Regions from separate parts of the Streptomyces sp. NRRL B-3229 genome, predicted to be linked through region 4. Evidence: riboswitches for the same ligand, from Rfam matches in the RefSeq annotation. Region 4 holds a riboswitch; each other region holds the start of a gene.
The links. Region 4 has a riboswitch for cobalamin ahead of IF54_RS0118595 (HoxN/HupN/NixA family nickel/cobalt transporter). Riboswitches for the same ligand answer to the same signal wherever they lie in the genome.
Positions count from the first base shown of each region.

Region 1: it holds a riboswitch for cobalamin, as region 4 does, so the genes downstream of both, IF54_RS0114575 (cobalamin biosynthesis protein) here and IF54_RS0118595 (HoxN/HupN/NixA family nickel/cobalt transporter) in region 4, are expected to answer to the same signal.
Region 2: it holds a riboswitch for cobalamin, as region 4 does, so the genes downstream of both, IF54_RS0126220 (ABC transporter substrate-binding protein) here and IF54_RS0118595 (HoxN/HupN/NixA family nickel/cobalt transporter) in region 4, are expected to answer to the same signal.
Region 3: it holds a riboswitch for cobalamin, as region 4 does, so the genes downstream of both, IF54_RS0119975 (ribonucleoside-diphosphate reductase subunit alpha) here and IF54_RS0118595 (HoxN/HupN/NixA family nickel/cobalt transporter) in region 4, are expected to answer to the same signal.

Region 1 covers NZ_JOGP01000008.1:59,603-63,805, reverse strand. The annotation lists gene IF54_RS0114580 (cobyric acid synthase) at 1-792, opposite strand, end outside; gene IF54_RS0114575 (cobalamin biosynthesis protein) at 789-1,733, opposite strand; cobalamin riboswitch at 1,831-1,974, opposite strand; gene IF54_RS0114570 (hypothetical protein) at 2,105-2,326, opposite strand; gene IF54_RS0114565 (inorganic phosphate transporter) at 2,356-3,609, opposite strand; gene IF54_RS0114560 (class II aldolase/adducin family protein) at 3,786-4,203, shown strand, end outside.
Region 2 covers NZ_JOGP01000018.1:51,763-55,965, reverse strand. The annotation lists gene IF54_RS0126230 (ABC transporter ATP-binding protein) at 1-542, opposite strand, end outside; gene IF54_RS0126225 (FecCD family ABC transporter permease) at 539-1,552, opposite strand; gene IF54_RS0126220 (ABC transporter substrate-binding protein) at 1,549-2,595, opposite strand; cobalamin riboswitch at 2,649-2,825, opposite strand; partial or broken gene IF54_RS44215 (hypothetical protein) at 2,795-2,989, shown strand; gene dctA (C4-dicarboxylate transporter DctA) at 3,067-4,203, opposite strand, start outside.
Region 3 covers NZ_JOGP01000011.1:194,681-198,883, forward strand. The annotation lists gene IF54_RS0119960 (DUF3311 domain-containing protein) at 1-119, shown strand, start outside; gene mctP (monocarboxylate uptake permease MctP) at 116-1,726, shown strand; gene IF54_RS0119970 (GNAT family N-acetyltransferase) at 1,830-2,330, shown strand; cobalamin riboswitch at 2,376-2,512, shown strand; gene IF54_RS0119975 (ribonucleoside-diphosphate reductase subunit alpha) at 2,635-4,203, shown strand, end outside.
Region 4 covers NZ_JOGP01000010.1:181,838-186,040, reverse strand. The annotation lists gene thrS (threonine--tRNA ligase) at 1-251, shown strand, start outside; gene IF54_RS0118600 (nucleoside hydrolase) at 319-1,281, shown strand; gene IF54_RS0118595 (HoxN/HupN/NixA family nickel/cobalt transporter) at 1,310-2,434, opposite strand; cobalamin riboswitch at 2,461-2,650, opposite strand; gene IF54_RS0118590 (ArsR/SmtB family transcription factor) at 2,732-3,079, shown strand; gene IF54_RS0118585 (hypothetical protein) at 3,139-3,357, opposite strand; gene IF54_RS0118580 (hypothetical protein) at 3,402-3,617, opposite strand; gene IF54_RS0118575 (LAETG motif-containing sortase-dependent surface protein) at 3,739-4,203, opposite strand, start outside.

The DNA of each region.
Region 1 (4,203 bases), on a different contig from region 4:
GGCGACCCGCAGCACGTCCTCACCCACCGGAGGGCTCACGGAGGACTCCCGGACGGTGCCCCGCAGGGACACCCGCAGTCCGTCCTCCTCGTCGATGCCGAGCCCGTGCCGGAAGGGCAGCACGCCGTACGTGTGCCGCCCGGTGAGCCCGTGGAGCATGTCGAGTCCGGGTTCCAGGAGGCTGACGTCCCCGCGGAACTTGTTGACGAGGAACCCGGCGACCAGCGCCTGGTCCTCGGGCGAGAGCAGCGCGACGGTCCCGAAGAAGGAGGCGAAGACGCCACCCCGGTCGATGTCCCCGACGACCAGCACCGGCAGCCCGGCATTGCGGGCGATGCCCATGTTCACGATGTCGGTCCGCCGGAGATTGATCTCCGCCGGACTTCCGGCCCCCTCACAGATCACCGCGTCATACGTGCCCCGCAACTCGGCGAGACAGTCGAGCACGGTCCCGAGCAACTGCTGCTGCCGCCCCCCGTGATAGCCGCGCGCGCTCAGCTCACCCACGGGCTTCCCGAGCAGCACGACCTGACTGCTCTGCTCCCCACCGGGCTTGAGCAGCACGGGATTCATCAGCGCGGTCGGCTCGACCCGGCAGGCCTGCGCCTGCATGGCCTGCGCCCGCCCGATCTCGGCACCCTCCCTCGTCACGAACGAGTTGAGGGACATGTTCTGCGCCTTGAACGGCGCGACCTTCACTCCCTGCCGCACCAGCCACCGGCAGATCCCGGCGGTCACGACGCTCTTCCCCGCGTCGGAGGTGGTGCCGGCGACGAGAAGCCCCCCGCTCATGCCGTACGTCCCTTCCGGATCAGCCGTGCGGCGACCGCACCGGCACCGAGTGCGAGCAGCCCGACCCGCCGCGACAGCCGTACGGCACGCTCGATGTCGTACGAGGCCACGGCGCGCCCTTCCCCGTTGAGCACGGGCCGGTGCTCGACCCGGCCCCCGTACGAGAGCGTCCCGCCGAGCCGCACCCCGAGCGCCCCCGCGAAAGAGGCCTCCACGGGCCCGGCGTTGGGGCTCGGATGCTTTCCGGCGTCCTCCCGCCACGCCCGCCGGGCACCCCGCGGATCCGCCCCGGCGACCGTCGCCAGTACGGCGGTCAGCCGTGCCCCCGGCCACCCGGCGAGGTCGTCGAGCCGAGCGGAACCCCAGCCGAAACGCCGGTAGCGGAGCGACTTGTGACCCACCATGGCGTCCAGCGTGTTGACGGCCCGGAACCCGAGCAGCCCCGGCACACCACCGACGGCACCCCACACGAGCGCGCCCACGACGGCGTCGGAGGTGTTCTCGGCGACGGACTCCACGACGGCCCGGGCGATCCCGTCGGCGTCGAGGGCCTGCGGATCCCGCCCGCACAGATGCGGCAGCCGCTCCCGGGCCGCCTCGACGTCCCCGGCCTCCAGCGCCCGCCCGATGAGCCGTGCCTCGCGGGCCAGCGAAGTCCCGCCCACGACGGCCCAGGTGGCGGCGGCGGTCAGCGCGACGGAAGCGGTACGGGACGGACGTACAAGATGCTGCGCCACGGCCCCGAGCCCCACCGCACCGCCCACGCACACGGCGGTGTGCAGCGCGCCCCAGCCCCGGTGGTCCCGCCACAGCACCCGTTCCACGGCACCCGCGGCCCGCCCGAACACGGCGACCGGGTGCCCGCGACGCGGGTCACCGAGCAGGAGGTCACCGATCAGACCGGCGGCGGCGCCGTACGCGAAAACGCGATCGGCACGCACCGGGTCAGCCGATCGCGGGGTCGTTCAGGTGCCTGGCAGCGCAGGTGGATCGGCAGGCGAGCATCGCGTCATGTCCTCACTCAGGGTGTCCACGCCCTGGTTCGACGAGTCCGGCGGCGAGAGTTCCTGGCTCCCGGGGGTGTCTACCCCGGTGACAGTGGCGGGACCGCGCCGGATTCGCACCGGCTTCCTCTCCTGCTGCCGTAAATGGCTCCGGCAGTCCACCACGGGCCTTCGAGACCCGTCAACTTGCTGTTGACCTGCGACGGGGGAGTGTGCAGAACCCCACACCACGGGTCACACGAGGACGGCCGGGCGGGCACAGAACGCGGGGTTCCGTGTCCACCCGGCCGCCGGGTGACGAGGTGTCGTCAGGCCACGATCAGATAGATCCCGTACGCCACCGCCGCCGCGCAGGCCGCGAAGCAGGCGTAGGCGCCGGTGACCGCGAGAGCGGCCGAGCCGCCCTGGGCGGTGGCCCGCTCCTGGCGGGAGAGGCCCATGATGCCGAGGGTGAACAGGGCCACGAGGCCCACGGTGACGACGAGGCTGACGCCGAAGACGGAGCCGAGGGCTTCCCAGTCGATCTTCATGCTGAGGCTTCCTTAGGACTGGTGCGGGCTCAGACGGCGGCCGGCGGGGCGGCCGTTTCCGTGGCGGTGGATTCCGGGGCGGTGGGCGGGGCCGGGATCGTGGCGGTGAGGCCCTCGGTCACGGTGCCCGCGGGCGGCGGGGTCACGGCGGCGATCGCCTGCGTCACCACACCGGCCGGCTCGTCGGTCGCGTTGACGTTGGACGCGTCCACCACCTCGCGGCGCGAGATCTTCCAGATCGCCGCGCTGGAGGCGATGAGGAAGACCGCCACGACCGCGGTGCCCCAGTCACCGAGACCGGTCACCGACTCGGCGAGCGCGCCGACCAGGGCCGCCGCCGGGAGGGTGAGCCCCCAGGCCACGAACATCCGGGTGGCCGTGGACCACCGCACGACCCCGCCCTTGCGGCCGAGGCCCGCGCCCATCACCGAACCGGAGACGGAGTGCGTGGTGGAGAGGGAGAAGCCGAGGTGGGAGGAGGCGAGGATCACGGTGGCCGCGCTGGTCTGGGCGGCGAAGCCCTGCTGCGGCTGGAGGTCGGTCAGGCCCTTGCCCATGGTGCGGATGATGCGCCAGCCGCCCAGGTAGGTGCCGAGCGCGATGGCGAGGCCCGCCGAGAGGATGACCCAGGTGGGCGGGTCGGAGTCGGGGGCGACGGCGCCGCCGGCGACCAGGGCGAGGGTGATGATGCCCATCGTCTTCTGCGCGTCGTTGGTGCCGTGGGCCAGCGAGACCAGGCCGGCCGAGGCGATCTGACCGGTGCGGTAGCCCTTCGCGGCGGCCTTGCCGTCGGCCTTCTTGCCGAGCGAGTAGGAGAGCCGGGTGGCCAGCATGGCGGCGACGCCCGCGACGATCGGGGCGGCGACCGCGGGGATCAGCACCTTGGTGACGAGCGCGTCACCGTGCACCGCGCCGAAGCCCGCCGAGGCGATGGTGGCGCCGATCAGACCGCCCATGAGGGCGTGCGAGGAGCTGGAGGGCAGGCCCACCAGCCAGGTCAGCAGGTTCCAGAGGATCGCGCCGACCAGGGCGGCGAAGATGACCTCGGGACGGATGCCGGTCTCGTCGACGAGACCCTTGGAGATCGTGTTCGCGACCTCCACGGAGAGGAAGGCGCCCACAAGGTTCAGCACGGCGGACATGGCCACCGCGACCTTGGGCTTGAGCGCACCGGTCGAGATGGTGGTGGCCATCGCGTTGGCGGTGTCGTGAAAACCGTTCGTGAAATCGAACGCGAGTGCGGTCACGACCACAATCGCGAGGATCAGCGAGAAGTTTTCCATTTACCCAGGCAATCGTTCGAGGTCATTGGCATGTTGAAGGTAAGTAACCTGAGTGAACGGAAGATGAACTGAGGCGGGCCACACGGTGACCGCAAGCTCAGGTGATTGCCGGGCCCGGCCCCGCGGCCCCCGCGCGACCCATCCGCCCCAGGGCCACGGGCTGGCAGGATCACGGCATGGCTGAGGAACAGCGCGAACCGCGAAACGCACAGGACGGCGGACAGGAGCAGGCGGAGGCCTGGGCCGAGCTGGTCGGCACGGCCCGCCGGACGGTCTCCGACGGACTGGTCGTCGGCACCTCCGGCAACGTCTCGGTCCGGGTCGGGAACACGGTCCTGGTCACCCCGTCCGGCGTCCCCTACGACCGCCTCACACCAGCCGACGTGACGGGCGTCGACCTCCAGGGCCACCAGGTCCTCGGCACCCTGGTCCCCACCAGCGAACTCCCCATGCACCTCGCGGTCTACCGCAGCACCGACGCCCGCGCGATCGTCCACACCCATGCCGTGCACGCCACGGCCGTCTCCACCCTCGTCCCCGAGCTCCCGGCGATCCACTACATGACCGGCGCGCTCGGCGGCCCCGTCCGGGTCG
Region 2 (4,203 bases), on a different contig from region 4:
AGCGTCAGCAGGTCCAACTGGTGCTGGATGTCGAGGTGGTTGGTGGGTTCGTCGAGGAGGAGTTCGCGGGGTTGCTGGGCGAGCGCGCGGGCGATCTGGGCGCGTTGGCGTTCGCCGCCGGAGAGGGTGTGCCAGGACTGGTCGGCCCGGTCGGTCAGGCCGGTGCGGGCCAGCGCCTCGGTGACGGCCGCGGCGTCGGCCGCCGTCGGTGGGGTCCAGGCACGGCGGTGCGGGATGCGGCCCAGGGCGACGACGTCCTGGACGGTCAGTTCGGTCCGGGTGTCGGCGTGCTGCTCGACGGTGGCGATCCGGCGGGCGGTGACGCGTCGGCCGACCTCCGGCAGCGGACGTCCGTCGAGGGTCACGACCCCGGTGGTGGGCGCGAGGACACCTGCCAGCAGCTTCAACAAGGTCGATTTTCCTGAGCCGTTGGGGCCCAGCAGTCCGACCGTCTCACCGGGACGCAGAGTGAGGGTGACGTCGTCGACCACCACCGTGTCGGCGAGGCGCCGTACGACACGGTCCGCGTGCAGGCCGGTCACACCCTTCTCCTTCCGCGGTACAGCACGGCCACGAACGCGGGCACGCCGATCAGGGACGTCACCACGCCCACCGGGACCTCCTGGGGGTCGAGGACGGTACGGGCCAGCGTGTCCACCCAGACCAGGAACACTGCGCCCGTCAGCGCGGTGACGGGCAGGAGGCGGGCGTGGCCCGCGCCGGTGAGGGCACGGGTGGCGTGCGGGAGGACCAGGCCGACGAAGCCGATCGCCCCCGCACAGCTGACCAGGGCCGCGGTGAGCAGCGCCGTCGCGCAGAGCAGGACCAGTCGCGTACGGGCGACCCGGACCCCGAGTCCGGCGGCGGCCTCGTCACCGAAGGCGAAGGCGTCGAGCGTACGGGCGTACCCGAGGCAGACGACGAGGACCCCCACCAGGACGCCCGCACAGAGCAGCACCTGTCCCCAGTCGGCGCCGGCGAGCGAGCCCAGCAGCCAGAACAGCACGCCCCGGGTGGTCTCCGCGTCGGCGGAGGTCAGCACGACGAACGAGGTCAGCGCGGAGAACAGCTGCATGGCGGCGACCCCGGACAGCACCACCCGGTCGGTGCTGCCGCCGAGGGTGTGGCTGAGCAGGAGGACCAGGGCGAAGGAGAGCAGCGCGCCGAGGAAGGCGCCCGCCGACAGGGACACCACTCCCCCGCCCACTCCCAGCACGACCACGGCGACCGCTCCCGTGGAGGCGCCGGAGGAGACCCCGAGGACGAAGGGGTCGGCGAGCGGATTGCGCAGCAGCGACTGCATCACCGCCCCGCAGACCGCGAACCCGGCCCCGCACACGGCGGCAAGCAGCGTGCGCGGCATCCGCAGATCCCAGACGATGCCGTCCCGCAGTGGCGCCGACGTGCCTTCGCCGACGCCGAGATGGGCCGCGACGGCGGCCCAGACGTCCCCCGTCGAGATGTCCGCCGGTCCGATCGTCACGGCGACGGCGATCGACGCGAGCAGCGCGGCGAGGCCCCCGCCGGTCAACAGCAGCGTACGGAGGCTCACTTGGCGAGTCCGAAGTCGCGCAGTCCCGCCGCGACCTTCTCGATGCCCTCGACCGTACGGATGGAGGGGTTCATCGCCTGGCCGGACAGCAGGACGTAGCGCTTCTTCCGTACGGCGGTCAGGTTGCGGGTGGCGGGGTTGGTCTCCAGGAACCGGATCTTCGCCTCGGCGGTCTCCGCGGTCTGCTGCCTGCGGGTCAGGTCGCCGATCACGATGACGTCGGGGTCGCGGTCCGCGACCGTCTCCCAGTTGATCTGGGGCCACTCGTCGTGGGTGTCGGCGAAGGCGTTCCGCGCGCCGACCGCACGGGTGATGGCGCCCGGCGCGCCGCAGCAGCCGGCGAGGTAGGGCGACTGGGAGTTGGCGAACCAGTACATCAGCGAGACGTCCGAGGCGTCGATCCCGGCGGTGGCCGTGCTCACCCGCTTCCTCAGCGAGGCGACGAGCTTCCCGCCGCGCTCCTCGACACCGAACGCGCGGGCGAGGTCGCGTATCTCGCCGTAGACGGCGTCGAGGGTGAGCGGTTCACTGCGCGATCCGTCGCCGCCGCTGTCGTTGTCCTTGCCGGAGCAGTCGGACGGTGAGACATAGGTGGGCACGCCGAGCTTGTCGAACTGCTCGCGGGTGGCGACGCCTCCCTTGCCGAGCGTGGAGACGAACGAGGCGGTGACGAAGTCGGGTCGGGCGTCCAGGACCCTCTCGAACGAGGGGTTGTTGTCGGCGAGGCGCGGCACCGAGGCGTTGGCCTTCTCCAGTCCCTTCATCACCGGGTCGGTCCAAGTGGCCGTACCCGCCGTCCGGTCGGCGAGGCCGAGGGAGAGCAGGATCTCGGTGGAGCCCTGGTTGAGGGAGACGGCCCGCTTCGGGGCCGATGTCAGGGTGATCTCGCGACCGCAGTTGTCGAGGGTCACCGGGTAACCGGCGGCGGTTGCCTGGGACTTCGCGTCCTTCGCGTCGGACGAACCGCACGCGGTGAGCAGCAGGGCTGACACGAGGAGGAGCGCCGGGGTACGGAGCAGGGCGGGGGTGCGGAGCACGGGCATGCCTCTGGGGTCGGGGCTCTTACGCGGAGCCTGGCCTACGGACGTCCCCCGCGCCGGGGCGCGGAGGTGCCAGCAGGTCTTCGGACTCGGGTTCGTCCGGACGGGGCGCCTTCCCGGTCTCCCAGTGGCGTCGTGCCCCGCCCGTCCCCCTCACCGCTGCGCGTCAGTTCCGGATTCGCACCGGATTCCCTGGCCTCGGATGTGGCTCGACTGGCCCGACGAGGCTACCAAGCCGGTCGCACGGTCAGGACGGGCGGACCCTGCGATCCGGCACGGAGTACGGCGCGAGCGTGTGGCGTCCGCGGGTGCCGTACTCCGTTACGGGACGGCCGAACTACGTGACGGAACGGCCGAACTACGTGACGGGACGGCCGAACTACGTGACGGAACGGCCGAACTATGTGACGGAACGGGCGTAACACAAAGGAGCCGGTCCGGAGCGCCTGCTCCGGACCGGCGGTGCGGGGTGGGTCAGCCCGCGGCGGGTACCGGCTCGCGGCCCGCCCCCGCTGCCGCCTTCGGGTCGGCGTCCTCGGCCTCACCGCTCGCGGCCTTCGGGGCCGTGTCCCCGGCCTCCCCGGGGCGCGGGTCGGACGTCGGTTCGAGCCGCGCCGCGGAGGGCGTGGAGGTGAACGGGATCTCGCCGCGCAGGACGGCCCTGGCGCGTTCCTCGTCGAGTTGTCCCTCCCACTTGGCGACCGCGAGGGTGGCGACGCCGTTGCCGACCACGCTGGTCAGGGCGCGGGCCTCGGACATGAACCGGTCGATGCCGAAGATCAGGGCCAGCGCGGCGACGGGCACATGCGGCACGGCGCTGAGGGTGGCCGCCAGGGCGATGAAACCGGAACCGGTCACCCCGGCCGCGCCCTTGGAGGTCAGCAGCATGACGGCGAGCATGGACAGCTGCTGGGTGAGGCTGAGGTCGATACCGAGGGCCTGGGCGAGGAAGACCGAGCCCATGGTCAGGTAGATGGCGGTGCCGTCGAGGTTGAAGGAGTACCCGGCGGGCAGCGTGATCCCGACCACCGGCTTCGAGGCACCGGCGTGCTGGAGCTTGGCCATCATGCGCGGCAGCACCGGCTCGGAGGACGAGGTGCCCAGGACGATCAGCAGTTCCTCCTTGATGTAGCGGAGGAAGGGCAGCAGGCGCAGGCCGTTGAGGCGCATGACGGTGCCGAGCACCACCAGGACGAAGAACAGGGCGGTGAGCCAGAAGGAGCCGACCAGCAGGAAGAGGTGGCGCAGGGTGTCCAGTCCGTAGTTGCCGATGGTGAAGGCCATGGAGCCGAACGCACCGATCGGGGCGAGTCGCATGATCCAGCGGATGAGCGTGAACAGGACCCTGGAGAGCTTCTCGATGCCCTGGGTGAGCCCCGCGCCCGCCTCGCCGACTGCGTTGAGACCGAAGCCGAACAGGACCGAGATCAGCAGCACGGGCAGGATCTCGTGGCCGGTCAGCGCGCTGAGCAGGGTGTCCGGGATCATGGCGAGCAGGAACGCGGAGACGCTCTCGTGGCTCGCGGTCGCCTCCGGCGGCAGCCCCTCGGTCGACAGGGTCGAGGGGTCGACGTGCAGCCCGCTGCCGGGCTGGACGACGTTCACGACGAC
Region 3 (4,203 bases), on a different contig from region 4:
GGATCCCGTTCTTCTACTGGTACCAGATGCTGTGGGTGCTGATCTCCACCGCGCTGACGATGATCGCCTACCAGCTCTGGAAGCGTGACCAGCGCGGCCGCCACGGAGGTGCCAAGTGAACGACGGCGTGAACGGCGTGGCACTCACCGTCTTCATCCTCTTCTTCCTGGCCGTCACGGTCATGGGCTTCCTTGCCGCGCGCTGGCGCAAGGCCGAGAACGAGCACTCGCTGGACGAATGGGGCCTGGGCGGCCGGTCGTTCGGCACCTGGATCACCTGGTTCCTGCTGGGCGGCGACCTCTACACGGCGTACACCTTCGTCGCGGTGCCCGCGGCGATCTACGCGGCGGGCGCGGCCGGCTTCTTCGCGGTGCCGTACACGATCCTGGTGTACCCGCTGATCTTCACCTTCCTGCCCCGGCTGTGGTCGGTCTCCCACAAGCACGGATACGTCACCACCTCGGACTTCGTGCGCGGCCGCTTCGGCTCCAAGGGGCTCTCGCTGGCCGTGGCGGTCACCGGCATCCTCGCGACCATGCCGTACATCGCGCTTCAACTGGTCGGCATCCAGGCCGTGCTGGACGTGATGGGCGTCGGCGGCGGCGAGAACACCAACTGGTTCGTGAAGGACCTCCCGCTGCTGATCGCCTTCGGCGTGCTCGCGGCCTACACGTACTCCTCGGGCCTCAGGGCCCCGGCGCTGATCGCGTTCGTGAAGGACACGCTGATCTACATCGTCATCGCGGTGGCGATCATCTACATCCCGATCAAGCTGGGCGGCTTCGACGACGTCTTCGGCGCGGCGAGCGAGAAGTACACGGCGGCCAAGGCGGGCGGACTCGTGCCCCTGGAGGCCGGCCAGTGGACGTACGCCACGCTGGCGTTGGGCTCCGCGCTCGCGCTCTTCATGTACCCGCACTCGATCACCGCGACGCTGTCCTCCCGCAGTCGTGAGGTGATCCGCCGCAACACCACGATCCTGCCGCTGTACTCGCTGATGCTCGGCCTGCTGGCCCTGCTCGGCTTCATGGCGATCGCGGCGGGGGTCAAGGTCACCAACCCGCAGCTGGCGATCCCGCAGCTGTTCGAGGACATGTTCCCGGACTGGTTCGCGGGCGTGGCCTTCGCGGCGATCGGCATCGGTGCGCTCGTCCCGGCGGCCATCATGTCGATCGCGGCCGCGAATCTCTTCACCCGCAACATCTACAAGGACTTCATCAGGCCGGACGCGACCGCGGCCCAGGAGACGAAGGTATCCAAGCTGGTGTCCCTGCTGGTGAAGGTGGGCGCCCTGGTCTTCGTCCTGACCATGGACAAGACGGTCGCCATCAACTTCCAGCTCCTGGGCGGCATCTGGATCCTCCAGACCTTCCCGGCCCTGGTCGGCGGCCTGTTCACCCGCTGGTTCCACCGCTGGGCGCTGCTCGCCGGCTGGGCGGTCGGCATGGTCTACGGCACGTTCGCCGCGTACGGGGTCGCCTCGCCGACCCAGAAGCACTTCGGCGGCTCGGCGAAGGAGATCCCGGGCATCGGCGAGATCGGCTACATCGGCCTGACGGCGTTCGTCCTGAACGTGGCGGTCACGGTGATCCTGACGTTCATCCTGAAGGCGGCGAAGGCCCCCGACGGCGTGGACGAGACGAGCCCGGAGGACTACACGGCGGACGCGGGCGACCCGGGGGTGGAGGTGGAACTTCCGCCCGCGACAGCAGGTACCTCGCACTAACTCCTCAGGGGCGCGGGGAACTGCGCGAGCAACCCCGTACAACCCGCAGCGGGCCACCGGGAGCAGGACCCTCGGCGGCCCGCTTTCGTGCACACTCACCCGCATGACCATAGTGATCCGTCCCGCAGAACCCACCGACTACGAACCCCTCGGCGAGATCACCGCCCACGCCTACCTGAACGACGGCCTCCTGGCCTTCGGCGACGAGGACGACTGGTACTTCCAGGAACTCAGGAACGTGGCCAAGCGAGCGGAAACCGCAGAGGTCCTGGTGGCCACGGCGGACGACCGCGTACTCGGCGGAGTCACCTACGTCCCCTCCGGCGGCCCCCTGGCCGAACTCGCCCGCCCCGGAGAGGCCGAGATCCGCATGCTCGCCGTATCCCACGAGGCCCGCGGCCGGGGTGCCGGGCAAGCCCTCGTGCAGGCCTGTATCGACCGCGCGGCGGCCACGGGCCACGACCTCGTCCTGTGCACCCAGCCCACCATGCACACCGCCCACCGCCTCTACGAGCGCCTCGGCTTCACCCGCGCCCCGGAGCGCGACTGGAAGCCGATCCCCGGCGACGACTTCACGCTCCTCACCTACAAGTTGACGCTCTGAAGTCACCGCGACACAACATATGGGCCTGCTTCCACCACCGGGCACAAGATGTATGCTCATGCTCGCTGTCGTCGCAGGGGAATCCGGTGTGAATCCGGAACTGTCCCGCAACGGTGTACTCATGCGCGCATAAGCGCACATGAGCGTCAGTCCGAGGACCTGCCGACAGTACGCCCGGCCACCGTGGCCCGGGTGTCATGACGTCCGGGCCTCGTGGAGTGGGCCGGTGGACGCGACGCCGTGTGCGCTCGTGTGCTGCCCCCTGCCCTCCGCAAGGCCCCGTGCCAGCGAGGGAGAGCCCCACGTGACCATCGCGCCAGCCGATCCGGCCTCAGCGGCGATCGAGCGGACCGCGCAGCGGACCGAGCAGGAGAACGACGGCCCCGGAGCCGCGTTGCTGCGGACCCTGGCCGAGCTGACCGCCGACCTGCCCGACGCCGACCCCGGCCGGGTCGCCGCCGCCGCGCTCCGCGGCCGGTCCGCGCGGGCCGACGAGTCGGAGCTGCGCGAGCTGGCCACCGAGGCCGCCGCCGGGCTCATCTCCGAGGACCCGGCGTACAGCAGGCTCGCCGCCCGGCTGCTGACGATCTCCGTCGCCGCGGAGGCCGCCTCCCAGGGCGTCACCTCGTTCACCGGCTCGGTCGCGGTCGGCCACCGCGAGGGCCTGATCGCCGACCGTACGGCCGAGTTCGTACGGGTGCACGCGGAGCGGCTGGACGCGCTCATCGACACCGAGGCCGACGACCGCTTCGGCTACTTCGGGCTGCGCACCCTCCACAGCCGCTACCTGCTGCGGCACCCGATCACCCGCAAGGTCATCGAGACCCCCCAGCACTTCATGCTCCGGGTGGCGTCCGGGCTCGCCGAGGACGACACCGTCAGGGCTCTGGACGAAGTCGCCGCGCTCTACGGGCTCATGAGCCGCCTCGACTACCTCCCCTCCTCCCCCACCCTCTTCAACTCCGGCACCCGGCACCCCCAGATGTCGTCCTGCTACCTCCTCGACTCCCCGAAGGACGAGCTCGACTCCATCTACGACCGCTACCACCAGGTGGCCCGGCTCTCGAAGCACGCCGGCGGCATCGGCATCGCGTACTCCCGCGTCCGCAGCCGCGGTTCGCTGATCCGTGGCACCAACGGGCACTCCAACGGCATCGTCCCGTTCCTGAAGACGCTGGACGCGAGTGTCGCAGCCGTGAACCAGGGCGGCCGGCGCAAGGGCGCGGCCGCGGTCTACCTGGAGACCTGGCACTCCGACATCGAGGAGTTCCTGGAGCTCAGGGACAACACCGGTGAGGACGCCCGCCGTACGCACAACCTGAACCTCGCGCACTGGATCCCGGACGAGTTCATGCGCCGGGTGAACGCGGACGCCGAATGGTCCCTCTTCTCCCCCGCCGACGTGCCCGAACTGGTCGACCTGTGGGGCGAGGAGTTCGACGCCGCGTACCGCGCGGCCGAGCAGAAGGGGCTCGCGAAGCGGACCATCCCGGCCCGTGACCTCTACGGCCGCATGATGCGCACCCTCGCGCAGACCGGCAACGGCTGGATGACCTTCAAGGACGCCGCCAACCGCACGGCCAACCAGACGGCCCTGCCGGGTCACACGGTCCACTCCTCCAACCTCTGCACGGAGATCCTGGAGGTCACGGACGACGGCGAGACCGCGGTCTGCAACCTGGGGTCGGTGAACCTGGGCGCGTTCGTCGACACCAGGACCGGCGACATCGACTGGGAGCGGCTGGACGCCACCGTCCGCACCGCCGTGACCTTCCTCGACCGGGTCGTCGACATCAACTTCTACCCGACCGAGCAGGCCGGGCGGTCCAACGCCAAGTGGCGTCCCGTCGGCCTCGGCGCGATGGGCCTCCAG
Region 4 (4,203 bases):
GGCGGGCCCGGGCGCGCGGTGTCCGGGCCGAGCTGTCCGGCTGCGGCGGCGGGACCCTCGGTGCCCGGGTCCGTGCCGCGCGGCTCGTGCCGTACCTGGCGGTGATCGGGGAGCGGGAGGCCGACGGCGACCGTGCGGCCGTGCGGCTGCGGGACGGGCGCAGGCCCGGAGCCGTGCCCGTGGCCGAGCTGCTGGGGCGGATCGGCGCACGGGCCGCTGATCGCGGGGCCGAACTCTGGGCGGCTGCGTAAGGTCGGTCCCGTACGCCGGCACACGTCAGCGACGTACACGTACGCCAGTGAGGGAAAGGACCCCGCCGTGACCGGTCAGCCCATTCCGGTGATCATCGACTGCGACACCGGTGTCGACGACGCCCTGGCCCTGCTGTTCGCCGTACGGCATCCCGGCATCGACCTGCGCGCGGTCACCTGTGTCGCCGGGAACACCGACGTGGACGGCGTGGTCCGCAACACCCTGACCGTGCTGGAGCAGGCCGGAGCCGGGGACATCCCGGTCGCCCGGGGTGCCGAGCGGCCGCTGATCGAGCCGGTGCGCACCGCGCAGCACGTGCACGGGCTCGACGGGATGGGCGACCTGGGGCTGCCCGCGCCGACCCGGGTGGCGGTGGACGTGGACGCGGTGACCCTCCTCCGGCGGGAGATCCTCGCCTCGCCCCGGCCGGTCACCCTGATCCCCACCGCGCCGCTCACCAACATCGCGCTGCTGCTGCGCACCCACCCCGAGGTGGTGCGCAACATCGAGCGGATCGTGTTCATGGGCGGGGCGGTGGCGACCGGGAACGCCACGCCGGTCGCGGAGTTCAACGTCTGGCACGACCCCGAGGCGGCCGCCGTCCTGCTCACCGCGGGCGTGCCGATCACGATGTACGGCCTCGACGTCTTCGAGCGGGTCGTCGTCCCCGCCGCCGACGTGCAGCGGCTGCGGGCGAGCGCGGAGCCCAGTCTGCGCATGGCCGGTGCACTGCTCGCCCACCGTGACCCGGCCAGTACCGGCGACCCCACGCCCACCGGCGGGCTCGGCGACGCGGGCGCGGTCTGCGCGGTCGTCGACCCCGACGGGCTGACCACCGAACTCCTCCCGGTGGAGGTGAGCCTGGCCCCGGGCCCGACCCGCGGCCAGACCGTCGTCGACCGCCGTCGCCGCCCCGGAGAGTCCGAGATCCACGACGGGGAGCGCGAAGTGACCCTGGTGGACGTCGGGTTGGGCGTGGACGTGGAGCGGTACGTGAAGCTGTGGCTGACGGCGGTGGAGGGGGTGTGAGCCCGCTGGGCTGGGTGAGCCCGCCGGGTCAGGAACTGCCCACGCTCCAGCGCTGCTCCACCTTCGCCAGCCGCCAGTAAGCGATCGCCGCCGCCCACACCACTACGAACAGGCCGACGATGACGTAACCGACGTTGTCGAGGTCGATCTCGGCGATCCAGGTGGTGAGGTCGTCGGTGAGGTCGAACTTGTCGTGCAGGACACCGACCAGCTCGATGGTGCCGATGAAGAAGGCGACCGCGATGGACAGGCCGGTGATGGCGAGGTTGTAGAACACCTTGCGCACCGGGTTGGAGAAGGCCCACTGGTAGGCGAAGTTCATGAAGGTGCCGTCGAGGGTGTCGAACAGGCTCATGCCGGCGGCGAAGAGCAGGGGCAGGCAGAGGATCGCGTACCAGGGGAGCCCGGCGGCCGCGCCCGAACCGGCCATCACCATCAGCGTGACCTCGGTCGCGGTGTCGAAACCGAGACCGAAGAGGAAGCCCAGCGGGAACATCTGCCCCGGCCGGGTGATGGACTTGGTGAGCCGCCCGAGGATCCGGTTCATGAACCCCCGGGAGTCCAGGTGCTGTTCCAGCTGCTTGTCGTCGTACGACCCCGACCGCATCGCCCGGAAGACCTTCAGGATGCCCACCAGGGCCACCAGGTTGAGGGCGGCGATGAGATAGAGGAAGGTGCCGGAGATCGTCGTACCGAGGAACCCGAGCACCTGGTGGGTGCTGGAACCCTCGTTCATCACCTTGCCGGCCAGCTGGGTGCCGCCCGCGATGAGCGTGGCGAGCACGACGACGACGCTGGAGTGCCCGAGCGCGAACCAGAACCCCACGGACACCGGCCGCTTGCCGTCGGCCATCAGCTTGCGGGTGGTGTTGTCGATCGCGGCGATGTGGTCGGCGTCGAAGGCGTGCCGCATGCCCAGGGTGTAGGCGGTGATGCCGAGTCCGACGCCGAAGGCCTTGGTGCCGACCTCGTAGTGGGCGGGGACGACGAGCAGGAAGAGGATGCCGAACGCGACGACGTGCAGGGCGGTGATCACCGCGAGCAGTCCCGCGGTCTTGACGGTGTCCTCGCGCCGCCAGCGGAAGCCGGTGGGGGCACCGGTACCGGCACCGGTCGTGGGGGGCGTGGCCTTGGACAGGGCAGGCTCGGTCATACGGTCAGCTCCAACACCTCGTGGATCAGTTCCTGACGTGCCGTGGCCGGTCTCCTGGCTTACGGGTCGTGCGTGTCCGCGCCTGCCTTCCCAGTCGTACGACCAGTGGCTTCGACGGCACGGACACTTCCCGATCACAGTGGCGAGGGCCGCGCCGGTCTGGACCTTTGAGGGGTCGTCACCGGCTTCCCGAGCACCACGGCCCGCCCACCGTAGGGGGTGCCGGCCTCCCCTGCATAGCTGCGCACCTGCGCAGGTATGGAAGATCACACAGGGGCGCCTGCGAGGATGAGCCCCATGCACCTCGTCCCGGCCGACCGAGCCGACCGCCGCACCATCGACGGACACCGGGTGTGCGACGCCATCGCCGCGATCGGCGACCCGGACGACGTCCGCACCTGGTCCGACCGTTTCGCCCTCCTCGCCGACCCCAACCGCCTCTCCCTCCTCCTCGCCCTGCACCGCACCGGCCCGCTCGCGGTTTCCGACCTCGCGATCGCCACGGGCATGAACGACCCGGCCGTCTCGCAGGCGCTACGGCTGCTGCGCGCGGCCGGGGTGGTGGCGGGGGAGAAGGAGGGGCGGGTGGTGCGGTACCGGGTCGTGGACGAGGCGGTACGGGGGTTGTTGAAGCAGGTGTCCTAGGAAGCGATGTCGTAGGAAGCAGGTGTCCTGGAGGGGCGGCCGGAACCGGCCGCCCCGCCTCACTCCTCCGGTCCCCACCGTTCCGGGCCCACGCCGCGCCAGTCGATCCAGCTCGACTGGGCGACCTCCGCCGCGTCGATCTCCAGGCCCGCTCGGCGGAGGAATTCGGCCACGTCGGCCAGGTTGTGGGCGAGGCCCAGGATCTCGCCGTCCACGCGTACGCGGCGGCCGCCGGTGGGGGACGGCGGATGGACGATCACTCGGATCGGGCCGGACATGTCTTCAGGATCGTCCGCGGTGTACGGTCCCGCACTTCGGTCCGTCATCGGTCGGGCCGTCCCCTCGCCTGGTCGCGCAGCTCCCACCACTCCGCGGGGCGTGGGCGCCGGCGCTCCCAGTGGGGATGGAAGAACAGCTCGGTCGACAGCCGGTAAAGGCGTCGGCGCAGCTCGGTGCGGCCGGGGTGCTCGGCGAGGCGCCGGTACGTGGCACTCCACTCCAGCTGAGTCCGGGCGAGGTCGTCGGGGAACGATCGCATGACCGAATTCAATCATGTGTTCGATTTTCTGGGCCAGGGTCGCCGGAACCGTCTCGCCCCGAACACGCCAAAGGGGCCGCCCGCACCGTGAACCGGTGGGACGACCCCTTCGGAGGATGGGTCAGGAGCGCGTGGCCTTGCGGCGACGCGTCGCCAGGACGATGCCCGCGCCACCCGCGAGCAGCACCGCCGCGCCGCCCGCGATCAGCGGCGTGTTGCTGCTGGCGCCGGTCTCGGCGAGGTTGTCGCCGCCGCCACCGTTCGGGGTGGGGGCGCCCGGGGTCGACGTGGACTCCGAGGCCGACGGGGTCGGAGAGTCCGTGCCCGGGGTCTCGGACGCCGGAGGCGTGCTCTCGGAGGCCGGCGGGGTGGACTCCGAGGCCGGCGGGGTCGACTCCGAGGCCGGCGGAGTGGTCTCCGAGGCCGGCGGGGTCGCCGGAGGCGTGGTCTCGGTGGTCGTGCAGTCCTTCGTGCCGCCGTTCCAGGCCGCGATCAGCTTGTCCTTGATGACCGGGTGGTCCGGGCCCTTGGGGAGGTCGCCGTGCGGGAAGCCGTCCTTGGCGTCGAGCTTGCCGTCGAACTTCGT